DNA from 2 places in the Halopseudomonas sp. 4NH20-0008 genome. Region 2 is predicted to be linked to the other one. Evidence: riboswitches for the same ligand, from Rfam matches in the RefSeq annotation. Region 2 holds a riboswitch; the other holds the start of a gene.
What was found. Region 2 has a riboswitch for cobalamin ahead of btuB (TonB-dependent vitamin B12 receptor). Riboswitches for the same ligand answer to the same signal wherever they lie in the genome.
Positions count from the first base shown of each region.

Region 1 (9,141 bases), on a different contig from region 2:
GTCAGGCCGTCATCTACCGCGGCAGCATTCCCGAAGCCGAGCACCTGTTTAAACTGGATAAGCATCATGCCATTGAAACTGGACGCATTTTCCCGGTCTGTGGCAATACCTGGCGCATGCTGCAGGAGACCCGTTTTGCTGCGCACTTTGAGTTTATTGGCAGCTTCGATCACCACTACGGCATATTCCCCGGCTGTGGTGGTGCGCTGCCCTACACTGCCACCACGGCACTAGATGCGGCCCCCTGTTGTTAGCCTCTGGGCGCACGGCGGCGGTGGCCGATCACGTCCGCTGCCGTCTGCTGCTCCAGAACTGATGGACCACGGTCCTCAAGCTTGCCCCAACCTTAACCTCGACATTGCTGTGCCAAACCAGTAATGAACCAATAACGATTTGGGTTAGGCACTGGCTGTGCCGCTGAGATAGATACGCACTGTCGTTACACTCCAAGATTGAAAGAGGTTAGCGTGGAACTCTGGCACATCCTGCTGATTTTGGTCGGTGGTTTTGCGGCAGGCGCGATGAATGCCCTGGCGGGTGGCGGTACCTTCTTCTCCTTTCCAGCGCTGCTGTTGGCGGGCATCCCGCCGGTCAGCGCCAATGCCACCAATGCCGTGGCACTCTGGCCGGCCAGTCTGAGCACGGCGCTGGCATTACGTAAGGAAGTACGTCATCTGAACGGGCTCCTTTACCTGTTGCCGCTGTGTCTGGCGGCCTTGATCGGTGGCTTGATCGGCGGCCTGGCTCTTTTGCTGACCACGGACCAGACCTTCTTCGTTCTGATCCCCTGGTTACTGCTGCTGGCCACCCTGCTGTTCAGTTTCAGCCGAATCATTGCGCGCTGGGTGGAGCGCATCAGCCAACGCAGTGGCGCGCCGGAACGGCTGAGCCCGCTGGCTTTTTGCGCACAGACAGGGGTATCGCTGTATGGCGGTTTCTTTGGCGCGGGCATGGGCATCATGATAATTGCCAGCCTGGCGATTGCCGGACATACCCGGCTAGTGGAAATCAATGCGTTGAAAAGCCTGCTGTCCTCGCTGATCTACAGCGTCGCGGCCCTCACGTTCATACTCGCCGGCGCAGTACACTGGCCGGCACTACTGATCATGCTGATCGGTACATTGAGCGGAGGCTACGTCGGTGGGCTGTTTGCCCGGCGCCTGCCGGACATCTGGTTGCGCCGGCTGATCATTGTCATCGGCTGGGGCCTGACCGGGGTTTATTTCCATGAGGTTTATGCCTGATTGACCGCCCACTGCGGCTTGGGTAATGTTCAGCCCCTGTAGCATCGTCATCTTACCGAGGACAGTTCGTGGCCAAGAAAAAAACCACCGTCGATTTCGAGCAATCGCTTGGCGATTTGCAGGCACTGGTCGAGCGCCTGGAAAGTGGCGATCTGAGCCTGGAAGAGTCATTGAGCGCCTTCGAGCAGGGCGTTGCCCTGACGCGCGACTGTCAGCAGGCGCTGCAAACCGCCGAGCAGAAAGTGCAGACGCTGATGGAGCAACAGGGTGAACTGACCAGTGAGCCCTTTGACGGTCCGGCTGAATGACCGACTTCAGTGGCTATCTGACCGGCTGCCAACTGCGCATCAATCAGTATCTGTCAGAGCAGTTGCCCAATGGCGAACCGCGACTGACACGCCTCTATCAGGCCATGCGCTATAGCCTGACCAACGGCGGCAAGCGTATTCGCCCGATGCTGGCCTATGCCGGCTGTGCCGCACTCGGCGGGCAACCACAGCAGGCTGATGTGGCCGCAGCGGCGGTCGAACTGGTCCATGCCTACTCCCTTGTCCATGACGACCTGCCGGCCATGGACAACGATGACCTGCGTCGCGGCCAGCCAACCTGTCATCGCGCCTTTGATGAAGCCAGTGCGATTCTCGCCGGTGACGCCCTGCAGGCCCTGGCCTTTGAATGGCTAAGCCTGCGTGGTGATTACCAGCCAACAACCCGGTTGCAGATGATCCAGTTGCTGGCTCGCGCGGCAGGCCCCGAAGGTATGGTCGGCGGCCAGGCCATTGATCTGGGTGCCGTCGGGGAAAAGCTTGACCTGGCCACGCTGGAGGGCATGCATCGGCTGAAAACCGGCGCCCTGATTCGTGCCAGTGTGCAACTGGGCGCGCTGGCCAGTGAGCAGGCTGAGCCTTTACAACTGGCTGCATTGGACAACTATGCCAACGCCATCGGGCTGGCCTTTCAGGTCCAGGACGACATTCTGGATATCGAAAGTGACACCAGTGTGCTGGGCAAACAGCAGGGCGCCGACCTGGCCCGCGACAAGCCCACCTACCCGGCTCTGCTGGGACTGGATGGTGCTCGTGAACTGGCCTCGCAGCTGCGCGATCAGGCCATCGACAGCCTGACCGACTTTGATCAGCAAGCCGATCGGCTACGCCAGTTGGCAGACTATATTGTTGCCCGGCGCTTCTGATTCCAGACCTGTTCAGATCCGTTTATCCCGCCCTTTCTTTGACAAGCACTGACACGCCGGCTGACCAGTCAGTCTGTTTCCAGCGACATCTTGGCTGTTGGGCAATACCTTGGCTTCGGGTAAACTGCTTATTTTCTCCTGCCCCGTGCAGCACCCAGAGCCCTGTTTGATGCCAAGTACTTTCCACGACATTCCCCGTGAGCGCCCGGCCACACCGCTGCTCGACAGCCTCGACAGCACCGCCCAGCTGCGTGCGCTGAATGAGCTTGAGCTGCCGCAACTGGCCGACGAGCTACGGGCCTTTTTGCTCTGGAGCGTGAGTCAGACTGGGGGGCATTTCGGTGCGGGTCTGGGTGTCATTGAGCTGACCATTGCACTGCATTACATCTATGACACGCCCAGTGACAGACTGGTCTGGGATGTCGGCCATCAGGCCTACCCGCACAAGATTCTGACTGGCCGCCGTGAACGCATGGCCAGCCTGCGCCAGAAAGACGGTCTGGCTGCCTTTCCCCGGCGCAGTGAAAGCCCCTACGATACCTTTGGCGTTGGCCACTCCAGCACCTCGATCAGTGCCGGCCTGGGCATGGCCATCGCCGCTCGCTTGCAAGGTCTGAACCGCCGTACCGTGGCGGTTATCGGTGATGGCGCACTGACAGCTGGTATGGCCTTCGAAGCGCTCAACCATGCCTCCGATGTCGAGGCCGATATGCTGGTGGTGCTGAACGACAACGACATGTCGATCTCGCGCAACGTCGGTGGCATGTCCAATTACCTGGCAAAAATCCTCTCCAGCCGCACTTACTCGCACATGCGTGAAGGCAGCAAGAAAGTCTTGTCCAAACTGCCCTCTGCCTGGGAGCTGGCGCGCAAGACCGAGGAGCACGCCAAAGGCATGCTGGTGCCAGGCACCCTGTTCGAGGAGCTGGGCTGGAACTACATTGGCCCGATTGACGGTCATGACCTGCCAACGCTGGTGACGACGCTGCGTAATATGCGCGAACTCAAGGGTCCGCAGTTCCTGCATGTCGTCACCCAGAAAGGCAAGGGCTTCTCGCCCGCCGAGGCCGACCCGATTGGCTACCACGCCATTACCAAACTGGAACCCAAGCCAGCCAGCAACGGCATCAGTAAACCCAAATTCTCCAACGTCTTTGGCCAATGGCTGTGCGATATGGCCGCCGAGGACCCGCGCCTGATCGGCATTACCCCGGCGATGAAGGAAGGCTCGGATCTGATTGCCTTCAGTGAGCGCTATCCCGGACGCTACTTTGACGTCGCCATTGCCGAACAACATGCTGTGACGCTGGCTGCTGGCATGGCCTGCGAAGGCGCCAAGCCGGTGGTCGCGATTTACTCGACCTTCCTGCAACGGGCCTATGACCAGTTGATTCACGATGTTGACGTGCAGAACCTCGACGTCCTGTTTGCCATCGACCGGGCCGGACTGGTCGGCGAAGATGGGCCAACCCATGCCGGCAGCTTCGATCTGACCTACCTGCGCTGCCTGCCGAACATGTTGATCATGGCCCCGGCTGACGAAAACGAAACCCGGCAAATGCTTACTACCGGCTTTCTGCACAATGGCCCTGCGGCCGTGCGCTACCCGCGCGGTACCGGCCCCGGCACGCCGATTGATCCCGCATTGGAGGCCTTGCCGATCGGCAAGGGCCTGATTACCCGTCAGGGTCGTGATACGGCCATCCTGTGTTTTGGCACCCTGCACGCCCAGGCCCTGATTGCGGCCGAAGCACTGGATGCCACTGTGGTCAATATGCGCTTTATCAAACCACTGGATACCGCCCTGCTGCAGCAGATGGCCGACAGTCACAGCCTGCTGGTAACACTGGAAGAAAACAGCCTGATGGGTGGCGCCGGCAGCGGCGTAAATGAATGGTTGCTGGCCAATGGCATAGCCTGCCCAGTTCTCAACCTCGGCTTGCCAGACAGCTATGTCGAACATGCCAAACCGGCGCAGATGCTCGCCGAATGTGGTCTGGATGCCAACGGCATTGAACGGGCCATTCGTCAGCGCCGGGCAAAAAGTAACTAAAGATGTCATCAAGCACTTGACCCTTCGGGGTCAAGCTTCTACAGTCCATCCCGCTTCCAGTCGCACTGGGTGCCCTGCCTGGCTATCCGGCCACAGGGTTAAACGGGAAGTCGGTGCAACCCCGACGCTGCCCCCGCAACGGTAAAGGATCACAGGTCCGGTGATAGGGACCTGTCGGTAATGTGCATCAGCCACTGTGCCTCGGCATGGGAAGGCCACATTATTTGTATCCTGAGCCCGGAGACCGGCCCTGTGCGAGGTATCTGCCATGGCAGATACCGTAGCTGAGGTGTCGCGGAGGGCGTCACCCGGCCAGTGCATGGCTGTCCCTCCATCCGACAGATTTCGCTGGCTTCTCGCCCTCCTCAAAAGAATGACTTTTGAGGATTCATGATGAACAGGCAGTCTTTTCTGATTCCAGCCTTACTGGCTACCGGCATGGCCCAGGCGAACACCCTGGAGCTGGCTGACACGGTGATCACCGCGTCTCGGGTTGAACAACCCCGCAGCCAGGTTCAGTCGGCCAACAGCGTGTTTACCCGCGATGATATTGAGCGCCTGCAGCCCCAGGATGTACCGGCGCTGCTTGAACGCGTCCCTGGTTTGCACATCGCCCGCAACGGTGGCGCGGGCTCATTGACCGGGGTTTTCCTGCGCGGCACCAGCAGCGCGCAAACCCTGGTACTGGTCGACGGCCAACGCATTTCCGGCAGTTCCAGCGGTGTCGCCAGCCTGGAATTTCTAAATATTGAACATATTGAACGGGTTGAAGTTGTCCGCGGCGGTCGCTCGGCAATCTATGGTTCAGATGCCATTGGTGGCGTAATTCAGATCTTTACCCGCCAGGGCGATAACCAAGGCTGGCAGCCGCGCCTGACCGTCGGCCTGGGCACCCATGGCCGGGTTGAGCGTAGCCTGGGTCTGTCCGGCGGCAACACTGAAACAAGGCTGGATCTTGGCCTGTCACTGGATGAGCACGACGGCTTCAAGCGCACCACCCTGCCCGGCAGTAACGACAGCCAATACCGTAACAAGGCGGCCAATCTGAGCTTCTCCCACCGTTTCAGCGAGCGCTTGAGAGTGGGTGTGACCGGCCTGCACCAAAGTGGTGACAGTGAGTATGATTTCACCCTGTCGCCTGCCGCCTTTGCCGAAGCCGAGTTTGGCCTGTCCAGCGTCAACAGCTTTGCTGACCTGCAACTGACTGAACGCTGGGCCAGCCGCCTGGAGTTGGGACACAGTGAAGAGCGACGGATGACCACCGATCCCTTTGGTGGCTCGGTGTTCAACAGCTACCGCGACCAGGCGAACTGGCTTAACACGCTGGACCTGAACGCCTATCACAGCCTGCTGCTTGGCGCAGAGTGGTATGAAGATCGACTCAACAGCTCCAATGAGTTTACCCGAACGGCACGCAGCAACCGCGCCGGTTTAATCCAGCATCGCTTCAGCGGCACCCGGTTCTCGACCGAAGTCGGCTTACGACATGACCGCAACCAGCAGTTTGGCAGTGAGAACACCTGGAATGCCGCCGGCACCTGGCATATGAGTCTGGAGCAGGAGCTGGTTCTGTCCTACAGTCAGGCCTTCCGCGCGCCGACCTTTAACGACCTGTATTTTCCCGATAGCTGTTTCATGGGCTCGTGCACCATCTTCGCCAACCCCGATCTGAAGCCGGAAACGGCCCGCAGTTATGAGCTGCAATGGCGTGCCCAGCTGTCGCCGGCGACCCGCTTGGAAACCTCGATTTACCGTATCAATCTGCGTGATGCGATCGTCACCAACAATGCCCTGGATGGCAACCAGGCCGGTAACCCCGACCCCTTCCGCCCGGACAATATAGACAAGGCACGTATCCATGGCGCCGAAGTTAGCCTGTTCACGCAACTGCTCGGCTGGAGTCTCAATACCAGCTATGCCCTGGTTGATGCGCGCAACCAGAGTGGTGGCGGCAATGATGGCAACCGGTTGGCGCGTAGACCCATGAACAACCTGTCGGTGGATATTGATCGGCGCTTTGATAGCATCAGCGTGGGTGCCAGTTGGCTGGCGAAAAGTCACAGCTATGATGATCTGAACAACAACAATCGAATCCCCGGCTATGCCCTGCTGGGTCTGCGCAGCAGTTGGCAGGCGAGCGACGAACTGCGCCTCAATCTGGTTGTCGACAACCTGCTGGACCGGGACTATTACCAGGCCCGGGGCAGTGCCTTTGATGCCATCACCTTCGACCCGGTACCCTTCCGCTACCGGGAAGGCGGCAGAATGTTCATGCTCTCGGCACACTGGACCCCACTGTTCTGAATCAAACTACCTGCGTTATCCGGCCAACGTACCTCAGGCCTGATAACGCAGGCCCTGCTGATTGCCAGCAGGAACGCCAAAGCACCTACCCTCATCCCGGCTTATGCGCCGACGGTAATCACGTGGACTCAACCCGGTCCAGCGCCGAAACGCCCGGGTAAAGCTGCTCGGGTCCAGAAAGCCAACCTCATAGGAAATACCCGTCAAGGATTTCTCTGGGTCAGCCAGCAACCGCAGGGCCTCCTCGCGCCGGGCCTGATCAAGCAATTGTTCATAAGAGGTATTGTGCTGCCGCAGCAAGCGACGCAGATGGCGGGTACTGACCTTGAGCGGCTCGGCAATCTGCTCCTCATTAACCGGGCCGGTGCCCAGGCGATGCTGGATGTCCTGCCTGACCTGTGACACCACATCGCCAGCCGACATACTGGCCTGCAAGCTGCGCAAAACCCCGGTCATACCGCCCAGCATGCCGGGTGTCGCGCTTGGCAGTGGCAAGCGCAACCAGCTTGACGGCAAGCTGAGCGCATACTGCGGACTGCTGCGCACGGCATCACACCATGGGATTCCGGCTCGCTCAATCTCGTTTGCGCGCGGTGATTGCAAGGCCAGCCCACCCGATGCCTGTCCAATTACGCCAACAAATCGCTCGATCTGTCCGGCCAGTAATCCGAGCAAGGCATCAAGCTGCTGTGGATGCGGCTGCCCCACTGGCTTGAGCAACAGGATCACACGGCTGCTGCTGTGCTGCATGTCGATCTCTGCCTGGGTACTGATCAGGCTGAAAAAGCGTACAACCTGAGCCAGCGCGGCACCCAGGTCCGTGCTCGCTGCGGCGGTCAACTCGAGCATTTGCAGTGGCAAAGGCAAATCAGTCCGCCGGCTACAGCAGTGCAGGGCAAACAGCGCATCACCACTGAGGCTGAGCGCTTCATCCCACAGTACCGTGCAACCAGCCTGATCAATGCTTTCGCTGCCCTGCCAGTGGTCGATCAAGCGCGTCGCCATATCTGAATCAGACAGTTGATGTCCATAGAGCGCCAGACCCTGGTCAATGATGCCTATCCAGGACGCCCGTTCACGGGGCATTCCTGCGCTGAAAGGATTTTTTATTGTGTTCATACGCCATCCCTGTACATGCGGATTATCCGGCCACCGGCCGAGTCTGCAGAGAGCAATTCCAGAGAACTCTGTTATGCAGAGTAGATTAACCCGGGTTATCCGGCAAGTTCGCGCATTCCTTGGGTTTCAGACCGCACAGGACCGTAATTCATGTCCTTCCGGGCCGGGTTTGTATGAGCATCTGAAGGCAGACTTGGCTGGCCGGAGTTGCCCAATAGCATTCCGGCCAGCCCGCTGCCCAAGCGGGCATCACAGGTGACAATACAGGAGCAGCACAATGACAAGAAAAACCCCTGTCTGGGCATGGAAAGCCTTGCCCTTGGCAATCGGCCTGGCCAGCATCGGCGGACAGGCCGGCGCAGCCAACTTCTCGATCGGTGAGGTCCAAGCCCAATTCGACTCACAACTCAGTGTCGGCGCCAGCTGGTCTACCGCCGATCCAGACAAACGCTTTATTCACACCGATACCCTGGTTGATGGTCAGCCCATGGGCGGCCAGGCGCTGGCCAGAACGTCGGACGACGGGCGTTTGAATTTCGAGCAGGGCGATGCCTTCTCAAAGAGCTTCAAAGGCAGCCACGACCTGGAGTTGCGTTACGACAACTCGGGGGCCTTTTTCCGCGGCAAATATTGGTACGACTTTGAGATAAAAGATGGCAGCCAACGCTTCTACGACATCAGCGATGACGGTAGCGCGCCCCTGCAGAAAGGCTCCGGGATGGCGCTTCTGGATGCCTTCGTGTATCACAACTACAGCATTGGCAGACTGCCGGGCAACGTGCGTCTTGGCCGCCAGGTTGTCAGCTGGGGTGAAGGCCTGTTCATCGGCAACTCGATCAACGCCATCAACCCGCTGGACGTATCAGCCTTCCGGCGCCCCGGCTCAGAAGTCAAGGAAGCCCTGATTCCGGTTGAAATGCTCTACCTGTCCCAGGCCTTGACCGACAACCTGACCATGGAGGCCTTCTATCAGCTGAAATGGGCGCCAACGGTCACCGACAATTGCGGCACCTTCTTTGGCGCAGACACCGTAGGCAAGGGCTGTATCGACCGTTTGATCGTTTCCGGCATCGATAGGCCACAGGGCGAGGTATTGGATATCCCCGGTAACATCACCATCGTGCGCGCTCGCAAGGATGAAGAGGCCCGTGATAGCGGTCAGTTTGGTGCGGCCATGCGCTGGTTTGTACCTGAGCTGAATGATACCGAGTTTGGCGTGTATGCCATGA
Region 1 is NZ_BAAJMD010000018.1:47,217-56,357, reverse strand. Features, by position in the region: gene AC27HQ_RS15585 (methyltransferase domain-containing protein) at 1-254, shown strand, start outside; gene AC27HQ_RS15580 (sulfite exporter TauE/SafE family protein) at 468-1,244, shown strand; gene AC27HQ_RS15575 (exodeoxyribonuclease VII small subunit) at 1,313-1,552, shown strand; gene AC27HQ_RS15570 (polyprenyl synthetase family protein) at 1,549-2,436, shown strand; gene dxs (1-deoxy-D-xylulose-5-phosphate synthase) at 2,606-4,489, shown strand; cobalamin riboswitch at 4,540-4,756, shown strand; gene AC27HQ_RS15560 (TonB-dependent receptor domain-containing protein) at 4,883-6,793, shown strand; gene AC27HQ_RS15555 (helix-turn-helix transcriptional regulator) at 6,827-7,912, opposite strand; gene AC27HQ_RS15550 (DUF1302 domain-containing protein) at 8,190-9,141, shown strand, end outside.
Region 1: another riboswitch for cobalamin. It lies ahead of AC27HQ_RS15560 (TonB-dependent receptor domain-containing protein); the one in region 2 lies ahead of btuB (TonB-dependent vitamin B12 receptor).

Region 2 (9,141 bases):
ACTGGAAGAGTTCACAGCCGCCCGCTGGCGCTAATCCGGCGCGCGCCAACAACGCAACCAAACGGGCGCTGTCCTGCTGCAAGCGCGTCCGCCACAGGCTCTGGATCATCTGATTGGCCAGCGCCGCCTTGCCTATAGCACGGGCAGGACCGCTGACACTCCAGGGGCCCAGCAGGCGGCGCAATGAAGACAGCACTACCGGCTCGGCCAATACAAAGCCCAAGCGCACGCCAGCCAGACCAAAAAACTTGCCCAATGAACGCAGTACCAGCAGGCCGGGCCTATCACTGTAGGGTGCCAGACTGATCTGCGGCCTCGGGTCGGCAAAGGCTTCATCCACCAACAAACAGCCGCCATGCTGATGCAAGCGTTGATGCCACACCAGCAGCGTCTCGACATCAATCACCTGGCCTGTCGGATTATTTGGATTGACCACCACCAGCAGATCAAGCCCTGACAACTGTTCGGCAACCTCAGACAAAGCCAGTGCAAGCACCTGATGCCCGGCTTTTTCCCAAGCATGTCGATGCTCGGCATAACAGGGCTCGACAATGCCCACCCGCAGTTGATCAGAAAATAACCGTGGCAGGGCCTGGATCGCCGCTTGCGAGCCCGCTACAGGTAGCACATGAGCGGCCTGATAATAGGACTGAGCCAGGGCTTCCAGGCCGTCCTGTTCCTCTGGCAGGCGCGCCCAATCCTCGACCGCCAGCGCCGGCAGGGGCCACTCATAGGGCGCCAGTCCGGTGGACAGATCAATCCACTCTTCCGGGGCGATGCCGAAACGCTCGGCGGCCTGCCGCACGCCACCGCCGTGCTCAAGCATGCAGCACCGCCCAGATCGCCAGCAGAACCACCAGCCAGAACAACACCGCCAGACGCACCAATCGCAGGGCCCGGTCAATATCCGCTGCCTGGGCAGCGGGGCCGGCACCCAGCAGGGAACGATCATGTACCGCGCCATGGTAGACAGCAGGACCACCGAGACTGACATGCAGCGCCCCGGCGCCCGCCGCCATCACCGGACCGGCGTTGGGACTGTCCCACTGTGGCGCCTGGCTGCGCCAGCACGCCAGGGCCTGACGGGTGCGGCCACAGAGCGCGTAGCTTAGCGCCACCAGGCGCGCCGGCAGGTAATTGAGCAGGTCATCCAGGCGTGCCGCCGCCCAGCCAAACTGGTCATAGCGCGCATTGCGGTAACCCCACATGGCATCCAGGGTGTTGGCCAGTCGGTACAGCACCACCCCGGGAGCGCCCAGCAGGGCAAACCAGAACAGGGCGGCAAATACCGCATCGCTGCCATTCTCCAGCACCGACTCGGTCGCTGCGCGGGCCACGCCCTGCTCATCCAGCGCCTCGGTCTGGCGGCTGACCATATAACCCACGCGCTGTCGCGCCCGCGCCAGGTCGCCCTCCCGCAAGGCCGCGCTGACCGGGCTGGCATGCTCGGCCAGGCTGCGTAGGCCGATGGCCAGATACAGCAGTAACAGGGAAAAGACCCAGCCGACCTGCGGCAGACTGGCCAGCAGCCAGGCCAACAGCGTCAGCGGCAACACCGCCAAGACCCAGGCCAGAAGGCCGCGCCAGCGACGTTGAGCGCTCTTATTCAAGCGCTGCTCCAGATAGCCGGCAAAACCGCCGAAGCCGACCAGCGGGTGCCAGCGCCGCGGCTCACCGAGCCAGTGGTCAAGCGCCAGCGCCGCCAGGATCAGCGGGACGTTCAGCATTGACGCTGATCCCAGTCACGGATCAGGCGGTGCAGTTGCTCCAGCCCAATGGTCAAGGCCGAGATACCCGGCTGCAGAATATCCGGCGACTTGATCTCGAACAGTTGCCCGTCACGCAGTGCCGGAATCGCTGGCCAACCCGGCCGATCCGCCAGATGCTCCGGGCGAAAACGCTTACCACACCAGGAGCCGATAATCAGATCCGGCGCTCGTCTGACCACGTCCTGCGGGTCGATGATATAGCGCTGTTTGGCCTTGGGATAGTGGCTGAGTTCAGCAAAACAGTCTTCGCCACCGGCCAGCTCGATCAGCTCACTGGCCCAGCGAATGCCCGAGATCAGCGGGCCATCCCACTCCTCGAAATACACTTTGGGTCGGCGTGACAATTGCGCTGCCTGTTGCCGCACTCGATCCATCCCGGCCTGCAGCTCGGCGACCAGCGCCTCAGCCCGCTCGCTGGCGTGCACCAGTGCACCCAGGGTCTCGATCATGCGCAGGATGCCAGCGATATCGCGTTGATTGAACAGGTGTACTTCCAGCCCCTCGCGCGCCAGCTCGGCAGCGATATCCGCCTGCAGGTCGCAATAACCCAGCACCAGATCCGGTTTGAGTGCGAGAATCTTCTCGGTCTTGGCGCTGGTAAAAGCCGACACCTTGGGTTTTTCCTTGCGCGCCTGCGGCGGATGCACGGTAAAGCCGGAAATACCGACAATTCGATCCTGTTCGCCCAGCCGATAGAGCACCTCGCAGGTTTCGGTGGACAGACAAACGATGCGTTGCGGGCCTTTCATGGCGACTCCCATTGATCGGTAAACAGCAGTTCGGACAAGGGCCTGACGCTGGTCCAGCCCTGCTCCACCAGCATCGGCTCGGCATAGAAGGCTTCCACTGGCCCCAGACACAGCACCGCGACCGGCCTGGCCCCGGCGGGCATGCCCAGCAGCTCTGCCAGCTCCGAGGGCTCGAACAAGGACACCCAGCCCAGCCCGAGGCCTTCGGCACGCGCCGCCAGCCACAGGTTCTGAATGGCACAGGCCACCGAGGCCAGGTCCATTTCCGGCAGGGTACGACGACCAAACACATGCTGCTCGCGGCCATCCGGCAAGGCCGCCACCAGCAGCTCGGCGCAGTTGAGAATGCCCTCGACCTTGAGCCGCATAAAATCCTCCGCGCGTTCACCCAACGCCTCGGCGGTGCACAGCCGCTCCTGCTCCACCAGCCGGTGAATGGCCGTGCGCAGCTCAGGCCGGGTAATACGTACAAATCGCCAGGGCTGCATCAGCCCAACACTCGGGGCCTGATGCGCCGCCTGCAACAAGCGCGACAGTTGCTCGGGCGGCACCACGCCGCCGCTGAAGTGGCGCATATCCCGACGCTCACGAATTGCACGGTAGACTGCGTTGCGCTCAACGGCGGAAAAGGCCGATGTACTCATGGTCGAATGCCGTTCATGGGCGATACAAGGCCGCTGCCGCCAGCGGATTGCCCGGCAGATACAAGTGAACGTAGGAAGCGGTCAAACGATCAATACGCCATACCGCTTCGGCAGTGCGCCTGTAGTTCGGGCACTCGCCACGTACCAGCGGTTCGAGCTCACATACCAGTGACGAGTGATGAAAAGTATGCCCGCGCAGCGTGCCTTCCGGCAGCGCCACTTCCTGAAGGGCCAAGGCAGTCAGGCGCTTTTGCATGGTCGCCTGACCCGGCAACAGACCGACCAGATCGGCTCGGACACCTTCAGCATCGGTCAGCGATTCGCACAGGTAGAGCATGCCGCCACATTCGGCATGAATCGGTTTGCCCGCCGCATGATGCTGCCGAATCGCCGCCTGCATGGCGCTATTGCTGCCCAGCTCGGCCAGATGCAATTCGGGGTAGCCACCCGGTAGATAGAGGCTGTCCACATCCGGCAACTGCCGATCGGCCAGCGGCGAGAAAAACACCAGCTCGGCGCCCAGCGCCTCCAGCAGATCCAGATTGGCCTGGTAGATAAAGGCGAAGGCGCTGTCGCGCGCCACCCCGATACGCACGCCCTGCAGGCCTTGCAGCGCAGACAGGTCGCCAGTGTTCTCAGGAACGGCAAAGCGCACCGGTGAGGGCAAGGGTGCAACCTCGCCATCCGCCAGCGTGCCCAATGTCTCCAGCAGCGCATCGGCAGCGGCATCCAGTCGCGCATCCAGATCGGCCAGTTCATCCGCCTGAACCAGGCCCAGGTGGCGGCTCGGCAGCGTGATTGCTTCGCTACGCGGCAACGCACCAAACCAGGTATGGCCCGCTGGCAGGCAGTCACGCAGAATCTCCCCATGCCGCGTACTGCCGACCTTGTTGGCCAATACCCCGGCAAAGGGCAGGTTAGGCTGATAGCTGGCCAGACCATGGGCCATGGCGCCGAAGGTCTGGGCCATGCCCGAACCATCAATCACCGCCATGACCGGCACGCCAAAACAGCGCGCCAGATCCGCCGCCGAGGGCGTGCCATCAAACAGGCCCATGACGCCCTCGATCAGGATCAGGTCGGACTCGGCCGCCGCCGCATTGAGCAGGCGTCGGCTTTCATCCTCGCCGATCATCCACAGGTCGATCTGGTACACCGGCCGACCGCTGGCGCGCTGCAGGATCATAGGATCGAGAAAGTCCGGCCCGCATTTGAACACCTGCACGCGTCTGCCCTGACGGCTATGCAGCCGCGCCAGTGCAGCGGTGATGGTGGTCTTGCCCTGCCCGGAAGCAGGCGCGGCGATCAGTAACGCCGGACACTGCTGCTCTGTTACTGCGCTCTTGTTCAAAACTCCACCCCTTTCTGCGCCTTGATGCCCGCTTTGAAGGCGTGCTTGACCACCCCCATCTCGGTCACCGTATCGGCGGCCTCGATCAGCTCAGCGGGCGCGCCGCGACCAGTGACCACCACATGCTGGGCCAGCGGCCGTGAGCCGATGTCGCGCAACACCTGATCGAGCGACAGATAACCGTACTTGAGGGCTATGCTCAGCTCATCCAGCACCACCAGTGCCACCTCGGCATCGCTCATCAACTCCACGGCTACAGCCCAGGCGGCTTCGGCCTTGGCAATATCGGCCTGGCGATCCTGGGTTTCCCAGGTAAACCCGGCGCCCATCACGTGATAACGCACCTGTTCGGGGAAACGCCGAAAGAAGGTTTCCTCGCCAGTACTGCGGGCACCCTTGATGAACTGCACTATGCCCACCTGCATGCCGTGGCCGAGACTGCGCGCGGCCATGCCAAAGGCCGAGCTGCTCTTGCCCTTGCCATTGCCGGTCAACACCAGGAGCAGGCCATGCTCGTTCTGGGCCTGGGCGATCTTCTCATCGACTACCGCCTTCTTGCGCTGCATGCGCAGGCGGTGGCGTTCGTCACGCTCAGCGCTGTCACTCATGCCTGACGACCGGCTTGCCCTGCACTCGCGGCCGTGTGGGCGTGGTAAATGCGCGCGGCGATATAGATCAGCGTCGCAGCACCCACATACAGCGCCAGGCCGCTAAGGTATTGCGGGTAGTAGGTGGCAATACGCTCGAGCATGCCGACAAAGGTCGGACTCTCATGACGGCCGGAGAAGAAATAGAAGCCACCACTGGAAAACAATTGGCAAACCAGCGCACTGCCAAGCGCAGTGGGTACCAGTACCAGCAAGCTGCTGAATTGCTCACGATGCCAGCGGGCGTAAAGGCGTCCGCCAAACCAGAGCGCAGCGTAGGCCGGCAACAACATCCAGTAGGCAACTGTCATGCAGTGATGCCCGGCATTGCTCCAGCCGACACTCATGATGTCCATGAAGGTGGTTTGCAGAAACAGCAGCGGAAATACCCAGCGCGGCTTGAGCAGCACCCCGGCAAGGAAGAATACCGCCCAGGATGCGCCCGGCAGATTGACCAGGCTGAAATGGCTGCCACGGGTCATGGCAATCAGCAGTACAAGTACGATACCAATAGCCAACTGGCTACGTCTGGACAGGTCCAACATGGTCATCCTCCTTGGATGTTTGGGTAAATCAAAGCGCTTGATAGCGCAGGGTCAGATAGCCCGCCCTACCCTGTTGCTGGTAGGTCGCGGCAGTTTCATAGTCGCTGTCAAACAGGTTGCTGATGCGCGCCTGAACGCGCCAGCTATCACTCAACTGATATTCGGAGCGCAACTCGACGGTGTTGTAGCCGGACAGCTCGTTGGTGTTGCTGGCGTTATCCCAACGCCGTCCCTCGACATGCAGACTGGCGCCGACGCCCAGCCGACCAAAACGGCGATCCAGATCCAGATTGAATATCTGTTCGGCGCGGCGAGGCAGCAGGTCGCCCTGACCGGCACGGGAAGACTTGTTGGCGGGGTCCTGCAGCGTCAGGTTGCTGCTCAGATCCCAATTCAGCACCTGGCTGGCGATCGACAGTTCAATGCCGGTAATGACCGCCTTGTCGATATTCTGCGCCCGCAGTCCGCTGCCCTGATTGAAGTAGGCGATCAGGTCGTCGATCTTGTTGCGATAGACCGCCACCGCCCAACTACCCCACAGGTGTTCGCCGTCCAGACCCAGCTCCAGTCCCTGGGAGGTCTCCTCGTTGATATCCGGATTGCCAAAGGTCGGGTGGTACAGCTGGTTGAAGGTCGGCGCCTTGAACGCTGTGCCATAGCTGGCACTGGTCCGCAGGCTGTCGTTGATGGCATAGCCATAGCCAATGCTGCCGGTGTTGTAGGTGCCATGCTGTTCGTTATCATCATGTCGGGCACTGAACTGCAGCTCGTGGCGACCTAGCTGTGCCAGGTATTGTGCATAAGCGCCGTGATTGTCGCGGCTGTCTTCAGCAAACGAGGTAGTGCCGCTGACCGAGTCCTGCAGCAGGTCATAGCCCAGGGTCAGTACCTGGCCGGGCTTGATGCGCACATCGTTCTGCCAACTGAAGCTGTCACGGCGGGTATCGATACGGGTGTTGAAAACATCGCCATTGAAAGTATCGACCTTGTCTTCACTTCGCCCAGCCTGCAGGGTCACCAGCCAGGGATCGGTGGGCGCGAAGCGTGCGCGTAGACCATGGGTGCGCAGCAGGTTGTCGGCGTTAGCCTTGAAGCCGGAATCATAGTCATTGTGCGAGCGCACCTCGATGACATGGCCGTCCAGCTCCAGACCGCTATCAAAGCGATAGCCCAGATTGAGATTGGCCGACCACTCCCGGTAGCCATCGTTGTCAGGTTCTGGGGATGGCGCGCCGGGGCGCGCATCAATGCCGCGGGTGCCCATGCTGCTCAGCCCCAGGTTGTACCAGGCATTGCCCAGGCCACCGAAAACCCCGGCGCTGCCAGCGTCATAATGACGGCTACCCGCCGTCGCCGCCGCCCAGGGCCGCGCGCCCTGCTGCTCGCCCCGGCGGGTAAAGATCTGAATCACCCCGCCTATGGCTTCCGAGCCGTAGAGACTGGAGCGCGGGCCGCGCACCACCTCGATACGCTCGACCTGCTCGACCGGCAGGTTCTGCAGCGCCACGTCACCCGTGGTCGCCGAACCCTGGCGTATGCCGTCGATCAATATCAGTACATGATTGCTGTTGGTACCGCGAATGCCCAAGGCCTCATTCTTGCCATGGCCTCCGGTGTTGGTCAGGTTGATGCCCGGCACGCGGCGTAGCAACTGCGCCACACTGGTTGCCTGCAACCGTTCAATATCGGCCCGCTCGATAACGCTGACCGAAGCAATGCCCTCACTCGCCGACAGAGTCGTTCGCGTGGCGGTGATTACCTGATCATTCAGGCTCAGAGAATTGGCAAGACAAAAGGAAGAAAGGCCCATACAGGCCACCGCCAAAGTGGCGGAGAAAAAGCGGTTCATGCGTTCAAGTGCTCCGTCGTACCAACCCGTACGACACTGCTGTAGGTAAGCAGTCGGCGGAGCATTAAGGCAGACGGATCCGGCACAGCAGGAGACCGCACACCCGCAAAGCCCGCCGCTCTGCTGTGATAAGCGTCAGGCCGGTCTCCGGGCTTACGAGCGGATCATTGATCCCGTCACCGCACCTTCCCATGCCGTTGGCACAGTGGTGTATGGCGATGACGTGCCAGCCGATTCACATCGACTGACGCTCGCTTACCGTTGCGGGGGCAGCGCCGGAATTGTCTGCAATCGGCAGACGCACCGGCTTCCCAGTTTCACCCACCGATTGAAAACCGGCGGGCACCTGAAGCGGCTTGCAGGTTAGAAGCTTTTTGTTACAAGGTCAATCGCAAAACGGGCGCTGACCGACTCATGCCGCCTCGACCTTGCGCTGTTTCTCATACAGGAAGCGCAACACCGCCTGACGGTACTGGTTGTACTTGGGATCATCCGCCAGCGCGATCCGGTCACGCGGTCGCGGCAGGTCAATCTCGAGTATTTCACCAATAGTTGCCGAGGGGCCATTGGTCATCATCACGATACGATCCGAGAGCAGTACCGCTTCGTCAACGTCGTGGGTGATCATCAGCACCGTGTTCTTCAGTTCACCCTGGATACGCATCACCTCATCCTGCAAGTGTGCGCGGGTCAGCGCATCCAGCGCACCAAAAGGCTCGTCCAGCAACAGCACCTTGGGCTCCATGGCCAGCGCGCGGGCAATACCTACCCGCTGCTTCATGCCACCGGAAATCTCACTCGGCAGCTTGTCCAGGGCATGGCTCATATGCACCATATCCAGGTTGTGACGTATCCATTCATGCTGCTCGGCAGAGCTCTTGTTGCGGCAGACCTTTTTAACCGCGATAGCGACATTCTGGTAGACCGTCAGCCAGGGCAACAGCGAGTGATTCTGGAATACCATGCTGCGGTCCGGGCCTGGATCACTGACCTCCTTACCATCCAGAATGACTGCGCCTGAGCTGGAGTCGATCAGTCCGGCGACAATATTCAGCACCGTGGATTTGCCACAGCCAGAGTGACCTATGATCGAGATGTACTCGCCGCGCTCGACGCTCAAATTGATATCCACCAGCACCTCACTGACGTTTTTGCCGGTGATGAAGGTCTTGGAGACCTTTTCGATATTCAGATAGCCTTTCATCTCTATTCTCCTTAGCCTGCCGAGGTGCCACGGGTCACCAGTTGACCAATCCAGGCCACCAGACGATCAAGAAAGAAACCCACCACACCGACGTAAATCAGCGCGAGGATGATGTCGCTGATCAGCGAGGCATTCCAGGCATCCCAGATAAAGAAACCGATGCCCACGCCACCAATCAGCATTTCTGCAGCGACAATCGCCAGCCAGGACAGGCCCACCCCAATGCGCAAGCCGGAGAAGATATACGGCGCCGCAGCCGGCAGCATGATCTTCATGAAGTACTCGGCACCATTAAGGCGCAGCACCCGGGCCACATTGCGGTAATCCTCAGGGATATTGCGCACGCCGACCGAGGTGTTGATGATGATCGGCCAGATCGCAGT
Region 2 is NZ_BAAJMD010000013.1:22,319-31,459, forward strand. Features, by position in the region: gene cobD (threonine-phosphate decarboxylase CobD) at 1-826, opposite strand, end outside; gene cbiB (adenosylcobinamide-phosphate synthase CbiB) at 819-1,727, opposite strand; gene AC27HQ_RS13240 (cobalamin-binding protein) at 1,721-2,518, opposite strand; gene bluB (5,6-dimethylbenzimidazole synthase) at 2,515-3,162, opposite strand; gene AC27HQ_RS13250 (cobyrinic acid a,c-diamide synthase CobB) at 3,176-4,513, opposite strand; gene cobO (cob(I)yrinic acid a,c-diamide adenosyltransferase) at 4,510-5,121, opposite strand; gene AC27HQ_RS13260 (hypothetical protein) at 5,118-5,705, opposite strand; gene btuB (TonB-dependent vitamin B12 receptor) at 5,734-7,554, opposite strand; cobalamin riboswitch at 7,676-7,919, opposite strand; gene AC27HQ_RS13270 (ABC transporter ATP-binding protein) at 7,967-8,758, opposite strand; gene ntrB (nitrate ABC transporter permease) at 8,770-9,141, opposite strand, start outside.